4 regions of the Cytobacillus sp. FSL R5-0569 genome follow, and region 2 is predicted to be linked to each of the others. Evidence: predicted binding sites of a transcription regulator. Region 2 holds the regulator's gene; each other region holds the start of a gene.
The links. Region 2 encodes CtsR, which represses protease genes until heat stress. Its sites were predicted from a motif close to ATGGTCAATAAAGGTCAAACA; they were not measured.
Positions count from the first base shown of each region.

Region 1: MKX78_RS09095 (ATP-dependent Clp protease ATP-binding subunit) is a predicted target of CtsR. The motif match lies at 1,160-1,180, and genes of this name have one in related genera.
Region 3: clpP (ATP-dependent Clp endopeptidase proteolytic subunit ClpP) is a predicted target of CtsR. The motif match lies at 1,337-1,357, and genes of this name have one in related genera.
Region 4: clpB (ATP-dependent chaperone ClpB) is a predicted target of CtsR. The motif match lies at 1,173-1,193, and genes of this name have one in related genera.

Region 1 is NZ_JBBOWW010000001.1:1,738,005-1,740,212, forward strand. Features, by position in the region: gene MKX78_RS09095 (ATP-dependent Clp protease ATP-binding subunit) at 1-1,107, opposite strand, end outside; gene MKX78_RS09100 (YkvI family membrane protein) at 1,293-2,208, shown strand, end outside.
Region 2 is NZ_JBBOWW010000001.1:102,918-105,125, forward strand. Features, by position in the region: rRNA gene MKX78_RS00530 (23S ribosomal RNA) at 1-245, shown strand, start outside; rRNA gene rrf (5S ribosomal RNA) at 321-437, shown strand; gene MKX78_RS00540 (CtsR family transcriptional regulator) at 687-1,148, shown strand; gene MKX78_RS00545 (UvrB/UvrC motif-containing protein) at 1,176-1,724, shown strand; gene MKX78_RS00550 (protein arginine kinase) at 1,727-2,208, shown strand, end outside.
Region 3 is NZ_JBBOWW010000001.1:4,013,958-4,016,165, reverse strand. Features, by position in the region: gene MKX78_RS20515 (HPr family phosphocarrier protein) at 1-248, shown strand, start outside; gene clpP (ATP-dependent Clp endopeptidase proteolytic subunit ClpP) at 647-1,246, opposite strand; tRNA gene MKX78_RS20505 (tRNA-Arg) at 1,535-1,606, shown strand; gene MKX78_RS20500 (hypothetical protein) at 2,048-2,208, opposite strand, start outside.
Region 4 is NZ_JBBOWW010000001.1:1,577,272-1,579,479, reverse strand. Features, by position in the region: gene clpB (ATP-dependent chaperone ClpB) at 1-1,160, opposite strand, end outside; gene MKX78_RS08165 (YjzC family protein) at 1,270-1,449, opposite strand; gene argF (ornithine carbamoyltransferase) at 1,740-2,208, opposite strand, start outside.

The sequences.
Region 1 (2,208 bases), 1.6 Mb from region 2:
ATCTCTTAATTGAGCTGCTTCTTCATACCTTTCTTCTTTAAGCAACTGTTCTTTTTGCTTTGCTATTTCTTTTAAACGCAATTCAATATCCTCATCAGATGAAACACCTAATGTTAGGTTTAATTTTGAGCCAGCTTCATCCATAAGGTCAATTGCTTTATCTGGTAAGAAGCGGTCTTGAATATATCTTGACGATAGTTCTACACAAGCTGTGATGGCTTCCTCTGTATAAATAACATCATGGAAGCTTTCATAATTGTCTTTTAATCCTTCGAGGATATGTCTTGCTTCCTCTAAACTTGGTTCTTTGACGTGAACTGGTTGGAATCGTCTTTCTAATGCTGCATCTTTTTCTATTTTTCTATATTCAGAAAGTGTAGTTGCCCCAATTAATTGCATCTCACCACGTGCTAGTGCAGGTTTTAAAATATTGCTAGCATCCATTGATCCTTCAGCTGAACCCGCACCAACTAATAAATGGATTTCATCAATAAAAAGGATTATGTTTTTTCGTGTTTGTACTTCATTTATTAGTTGTTTCATTCTTTCTTCAAATTGACCTCTAATACCTGTATTCGAAACAAGGGAGGCCACATCTAACAAGTAAACTTCTTTATTGAGTAATTTCTTTGGTACATCACTATTAGCTATTTTTAGTGCAAACCCCTCAGCGATAGCTGTTTTCCCCACACCGGGTTCACCGATTAATACTGGATTGTTTTTACTTCGTCTATTTAGTATTTCAATTACTCGTGCTATTTCTTTATCTCGACCAATCACGGGATCAATGAGACCCGTTCTAGCCATTTGCGTTAAGTTTTTAGCGAATTGATCAATGAATCCACCACTACCACTTTGTTTTCTTTGAGATGGTTCATTCGGTTGTTGACTTTGATGATGAGCATTTTGCTCATTTGTCAATTGTTTAAAAAGATCATCGAATGGTATAAAACCTGAGAAACCATTCATCGTCGGACCAAAGGCAGGAAGAGATTGTTTTTCATTCTCGTAACAGCTTTGACAAAGACGAATGGTTGTCTCCTTACCATTAATCGCATATCTCATATTGACATTCGCTTCATTTTGTTTGCATGCTTGACATTTCATTAAAGTTTCCTCCTTTTGACTTTGACTAACTTTGACCTTATGAATACAGTATACTTTGACCTTATTTGACTTTCAAGTATTTTGATTATCTTTTTTATTAAAATTAGAAAAAAGGTATTCCGTAAGAAAAAGCTCGTCTTTGTTTGTCCTTCTTTACATATATTGTGGAGAAGGAGGAGATCGACTTGACGAAAATTAATTGGGGAGCTTCCTTTCAAATCGCAGCAGTTTATGTAGGGACTGTTGTTGGCGCAGGGTTTGCAACTGGGAGGGAAATCGTCGAATTCTTTTCGAGATTTGGTTTTATTGGTTTAATTGGGATTTTAATGAGTGGATATATATTTGTGTTTTTAGGATCAAAACTAATGATCATTGCTGCAAAAATAAATGCAAGATCTTTTCAAGAGTTAAATACACATTTGTTTGGAAAGCATTTTGGTTTAATTATCAATGGATTAATGCTCATCATGTTATTAGGTGTCTGTGCTGTTATGCTTTCAGGTGCAGGTGCTGTGTTTGAAGAACAACTAGGATTATCTAAATCAATTGGTGTGGTATTTACAATTGCTTTATCAATTATAACAATGCTTGTAGGTATAAAAGGATTATTTGCCGTAAACGTTGTTGTCGTTCCTATGATGATCAGTTTTAGTTTCATCTTATTGTTTTTCTCTATTCAACAGCCTTTCTTTTTAGAAAATATTTTATATATTCCTTTTGCTGAGGATGGTTGGAAATCAGTTGTATCTCCATTTACGTATGCCGCATTTAATTTAATGTTAGCGCAAGCTGTGTTAGTTCCAGTTGCTTCGGATATTAAAGATATACATACGATTAAATGGGGAGGATATTTTGGTGGGATTGCACTAACAATGATTTTAGTTTCTAGTCATTTGTCATTGGTGAATATTCCTAATTTAGAAAGTTATGAAATCCCTATGGCAGCAATTATGAAGTCACTTGCGTCTTCAATATATTGGATATTCGTATTTGTTATTTATGGTGAAATATTTACTTCAGTAATTGGAAACGTTTTTGGAGTGGAAAGGCAAATTCGGCAATATTTTAATATTCCTACGGTTGTAACAGTGATTGGGATTT
Region 2 (2,208 bases):
GTACGAGAGGACCGGGATGGACGCACCGCTGGTGTACCAGTTGTCTTGCCAAAGGCATCGCTGGGTAGCTATGTGCGGAAGGGATAAGTGCTGAAAGCATCTAAGCATGAAGCCCCCCTCGAGATGAGATTTCCCATAGCGCAAGCTAGTAAGATCCCTGAAAGATGATCAGGTTGATAGGTTAGAGGTGGAAGTGTGGCGACACATGTAGCTGACTAATACTAATCGATCGAGGACTTAACCAAACAGGCGATTACTCAATAAATATCTTCTTCAACATTACCTAGTTTTGAGGGAACGATTCCCTTACAATTTCATAGTCCGGTGGCGATAGCGAGAAGGTCACACCCGTTCCCATACCGAACACGGAAGTTAAGCTTCTCAGCGCCGATGGTAGTTAGGGGCTGTCCCCTTGTGAGAGTAGGACGTTGCCGGGCAATATAAAAGAGCACATCATTTGTATGTGCTCTTTTTTGTCGTGCTATAATGAATTCGTTTATTTAAATGGACAAATAACATCTACACAATCTAAACATAATATAAATTTAATGAATGAACCTATATTTCATACGTTTGAGATTTAGAAAAAAAGGGGAAAATTAATAATACTACTTCGTTGCAACATTTCACACAAATCATGTATAATTTATGTCAAATATAGTCAAAGTCAGATAGGGGGAGGCCGGGTGAAAAATATATCAGATATTATTGAAAAATATCTTAAAGAAGTCTTGGAACTTAGCGAAAGGGAAATTGTTGAAATTAAGCGGAGCGAGATCGCTGATAAATTTCAATGTGTCCCATCTCAAATAAATTACGTCATAAATACTCGGTTTACAGTTGAAAAAGGCTATGCTGTCGAAAGTAAACGTGGCGGTGGTGGTTATATAAGAATCACCAAAGTGCAAGCTTATGATTATGTTGATTTAATTAATCAATTGATTAGGATTGTACGTGATCGTATTTCACAAAATAGTGCTGAAAATATTATAAACAGATTAGTTGAAGAAGAGATTATTACTACTCGAGAAGCGAAGATTATGTTAAGTGTCATTGACCGTTCAGTTCTTTACTTAGAGTTACCCTATAGGGATGAGTTAAGAGCAAGGATGCTTGTTGCGATGCTAAATACATTGAAATATAAGTAGGCTGTAAAGTATGGAGGGGTGAAACAGATGATATGCCAAGAATGTAATCAGAGACCTGCGACTCTACATTTTACAAAAATTATGAATGGCGAAAAGGCTGAGTTCCATTTATGTGAAAAATGTGCCCAAGAACATGGGGATATGTTTATGTTAAATAATGGATCTGGATTTTCTATTAATAATCTATTGAGCGGATTATTTAATATAGATACAAGTTATGCAAATAACCAAGCTCAGTTAAATAAACAAGCGCAGGTAGTACAGTGTGAGCAATGCTCGATGACCTTTCCTCAATTTGTTAAAGTCGGGAAATTCGGATGTGCCCACTGTTATGAATCTTTCCGAGCACAGTTAAAGCCAATTATTAAAAGGCTTCATAGTGGTAATTGGAATCATAATGGAAAAATCCCTACAAGAATGGGTGGAGATATCCATTTGAAAAAGCAAATTGAGGATTTAAAAATAAACTTGAAAGAACTTATAACTAAAGAGGAATTTGAAAAAGCAGCAGAGACAAGAGATGCAATACGTCAATTGGAAAAAGAAATGAAAAACCATCTAGAGGGAGGGGAATGAACTTGTCTTTAGAAAGGTTTATCAATCAGGCTGTCAGCTCTTGGATGAGTGCAGAAGGTCCTGATTCTGATATAGTACTTAGTTCTAGAATTCGTTTAGCTCGCAATATTAAACAGGTTAATTTTCCAACAATCTTTTCCCATGATGAAGCTAAACGTGTGATAGAGATCATTAAAGCAAGAATGGAAAAATCGACTTTTGATACTTATGGTGACTTTTCGTTATTGCAAATGGATGATTTACAACCATTGCAAAAAAGGGTGCTGATGGAAAAACATTTGATTAGTCCTCATTTAGCAGAAAACGCTAGTCATGGTGCCTGCCTACTTACTGAAAATGAAGAGGTTAGCATTATGTTGAATGAAGAAGATCATATACGTATACAGTGTTTATTTCCAGGCTTCCAATTATCAGAAGCATTAGAAGTTGCAAACCAAATTGATGATTGGTTAGAAACTGAGATTGATTATGCATATGATGAACA
Region 3 (2,208 bases), 3.9 Mb from region 2:
TGGAAGTCAAAATTAAATCAGGCTTACAGGCGCGCCCTGCTGCAAAGTTAGTGCAGGAAGCCAATCGCTTCACAGCAGATCTCTTTATCGAAAAAGGCGGAAAAAAAGTAAATGCCAAAAGTATCATGGGATTAATGAGCCTATCTCTAAGTGCTGGTTCCACCGTAACCCTCCTCGCTGAAGGCAGCGATGAAACCGAAGCCTTAAATAAACTGACTGCACTCCTACAAGAGGACATTGTTTCATAATCTGTATAATACACGAATAACCTGCGCACCCCCATTGCTAGATGCTTCTACCAATGGGGGTGCGTTTCATTGTCCTCAACCAACTTGCATCGATATGATAGGGGCAAGTGGTTTGGTTGAGATGGAAAAACACAAAGAAGCCGGAGCAAAGAGGAATTGTGCAGCTAACTAGATAGAAAATCACAAAAGAAGACCGAACAGATCAATTTTTCCTCATATCGGTTACGATTGCCACTCAAAACTAATGCGAAATTGCCACTCTACAAATCACCCTATTTCTACTTTTTTTATCTCACCGTTTTTCGTTCACCTCCCAGTCGATCTAACAACTATTAATTCATAGCAAACAAAAAGCCATCAGCAAATGAAATGCTGATGGCTTTTGTTATTTGTGATGCTTATTTTTTCTCTTCTGGTGTATTGTTTGTAATGATTTTGTCGATAAGACCATATTCTAGTGCTCTTTCTGCAGTCATGAAGTTATCACGATCTGTGTCTTTAGAAATAACATCTAAAGGTTGACCAGTGCGTTCAGCTAGAATTTGGTTCAATTTTTCACGTAAGAATAGGATGCGTTTAGCAGCAATCTCGATTTCAGTTGCTTGCCCTTGAGCGCCACCTAGTGGTTGGTGAATCATGACTTCACTGTTTGGAAGCGCAAAACGTTTCCCTTTTTCACCAGCTGCTAGTAAGAATGCACCCATGGATGCAGCCATACCAGTACAGATTGTTGAAACATTTGGTTTGATGTATTGCATCGTATCATAGATAGCCATACCAGCAGTGATACTTCCACCTGGGCTATTAATATAAAGCGTGATGTCCTTTTCAGGATTATCTGCTTCTAAGAATAATAGCTGAGCCACGATTGAGTTTGCCACATTATCGTCAATCGCACTGCCTAACATGATAATGCGATCTTTTAATAGGCGAGAGTAAATGTCATAAGCGCGTTCCCCTCGGTTTGTTTGTTCGATTACTGTAGGGATTAAGTTCATTTCCAATTCCTCCTTTAAAGGTCAAAAAAGTTTTGGAAAGGTATTTTATACCTCGCCATTGGTAAATGTATGTAGTTTCATCATACATGGTTGGTCAATTAAGGTCAAACGAATCGCTTGATTATTTCAAGAGAATTATTCGACATTTTTTTCTAAGGTGATTTCCTCGTATCCATGATACCCACAAATTTTTGCTTTTAAACAACGAATGCTTGCATATAAAGGGTTTTTCCCATATAATTAATATTCGTAACACCAAGAAAAACGTGTTCCTACATAATAAAAAATGCCCTCGTGGTGCAACGGATAGCACGTAAGATTCCGGTTCTTAAAATGGGGGTTCGATTCCCTCCGAGGGCGCTACATGTTTAAAATATAAGAAATGATGGGAGATTTTTAATTTTAGTTCGACTTTTGTCCGACGAAGTTAAAAATCTCCTATTTTATTTACCCTAATCGGAAGTTCATAAATCGATTATCCCTTAATTATTCTTAATATTCCTACATATAGATTATCGCTAATGCTTAAAAGAAGGTTAGTTTTAATATTTGAGGTGAAAAAAAGATAATTGAAGGAAAGGAAAGTTTAAGAGTCATTACAATATGTTTTCTAGAAGTCACCAATCTCAGGAGCAATTCTCAAAGTTAAAGAATGAAGTTATACATAAGCTAACTACCAGAAAAAAGATGGTCAAAAGGGAAAGAGCCCCATGGCATGTTTATCTAAATAAAATACAATCATGTAATAACTAATTATTTAAGCTACGATGAAAAAGTGTGCAATAGCCTTATACTAAATCCTTAATTTTCCATTGGTTCTACCGGTTTTTCAATGTATTTTTGGAAGCCATAATTCAAAAGAGCAAGGAAATAGTAAAGGATAAGTATTCCAGTTCGTGTGAATTTTTTGAGTTTAAAGTGCCCAATCTTTTCGAAAAGAGGAGTTAAGAGATAGGCAAAAA
Region 4 (2,208 bases), 1.5 Mb from region 2:
TCTGGTAAAAAACGATCTGTAATATAACGATCAGATAAAGTAGCTGCTGCAACAATAGCCCTGTCATGAATATTAACCCCATGATGAATTTCAAATCTCTCTTTTAAACCTCTTAAAATAGAGATAGAATCTTCTACATCAGGTTCTTTTATTAATACTTGTTGAAACCTTCTCTCTAATGCCGGATCTTTTTCAATATACTTTCTATGTTCATCCAATGTTGTTGCGCCAATACAATGTAGCTCACCTCGGGCAAGCATCGGCTTCAACATATTACCAGCGTCCATCGCACCTTCTGTTTTACCAGCTCCAACGATTGTATGTATCTCATCTATAAACAGAAGAATACGACCATCACTCTTTTTAATCTCTGCTAACACTGCTTTTAAGCGTTCCTCAAATTCACCTCTAAATTTAGCACCAGCAATTAACGCACTCATATCTAATGAGAAAATCGTCTTATCTTTCAGTCCCTCTGGTACATCTTTTCTAACAATTCTCTGTGCTAATCCCTCAACAATTGCTGTTTTACCAACACCTGGCTCCCCGATGAGGACAGGATTATTTTTCGTTTTCCTTGAAAGTATGCGAATTACATTACGTATTTCTTGATCTCTGCCAATGACAGGATCTAATTTCCCTGTTTTCACTTCTTCCACTAAATCTCTACCATATTTATGAAGTACTTCATAAGTACCTTCTGGGTTTTGTGATGTCACCTTTTGATTCCCCCTGATCTCTTCAATTGCTTGTTTGATATCCTTCTTTTTCATTAAAAAGAGGTCTGTAACATTCGTCTTTGCCACAATCACTGCCCATAAAACATGTTCAATGGATATATAATTGTCCCGCCATTGCAATCTTAATTCTTCTGCTTTTGACAAGGTTTTTCTTAAATCATTAGTAAGATAAAAAGAATTTAAATCCGCACCACTTCCACTAACCCTGGGTTTTCTTTCTAATAAATGTTGCAATGATTGTTTCACATTTTCAATTGTAAAATCACTTCGTCTTAAAATATTTGTAAAAAGATGATCCTCCTGCAAGAAGGAAAGGAATAGGTGCACCGTATCCACCTCTTGGTGACCTTTATTTGTCGCCATCCTTTTGGCAGTCATTAAACCTTCTTGCAAAGAGGTTGTCATTTGATTAATATCCAATCGCAAGTCACACTCCTGACCTTTTTTGACCTTTGTTTTATTATAAAATTATTTCCTACCATATGTAAAGCCATCCACATTTTGGGATGGCATCTGATCGGTTTCATTATTATGGTTTTCTTTGATAAGTCCATAATCGATTATGGTTTGAGTTTTCAGGAAATCGATCACCCGCACGAAGACTTACCACTTGTGGGTTATTCACATTACTGCCAGTTTCTCCAATTTCAATATATTTACCATTATTCGGCGCTTTCTGCCCTGCTCTAAATTGTCGATTTTGTCCCAAAATGAGCACCTCCTTCAAACTTACACTTTTATTATTTCCGCGAGAAGGAGGAATCATAAAGGAAATTGTAGGTATTGTGTTTTACTCAAATCAGATTGCAAGCCTAGCTTTGGCGCTTTTATTGTTGGGTGTACTTTTTAAATCACTCTTACTCCGCAGCTATCTTTGCCCATTTTTCCTCTCAATGGAAGAGCTATACCTTTTTGCTCACCTCAAACTGCCTAAATTCTCCTCTAATGATAAAAAGCACGAACCATTCTAGGAACAGAATAATTCATGCTTCAGGAAACTTATAGTAATTCAGTTAATAAGGCTTTTTGTGCGTGAAGGCGATTGCCTGCTTGTTGGAAAACAGCGGAGTGATCACCGTCAATAACAGACGCCGAGACTTCTTCCCCACGGTGTGCGGGCAAACAGTGAAGGAATAAATAATCTTCTTTTGCACAGGCTACTAGTGACTCGTTCACTTGATAATCATGAAAGACTTGTAAACGCATTTCATTTTCTTCTTCTTGACCCATACTCGTCCAGACGTCTGTATAGATGACATCAGCGTCATCAACCGCCTTTTTCACATCGTTTTCGACGAGAATTTTACTACCTGTCACTTCAGCAAATCCTTGTGCTAAAGCAACCACTTTTTCATCTGGTTCGTAGCCTTTGGGACATGCAATCGTCATATGCATGCCAACTTTTGCTGCTGCAATCATTAATGAGTGAGCTACATTATTGCCATCTCCTACATAAACACAACTGATA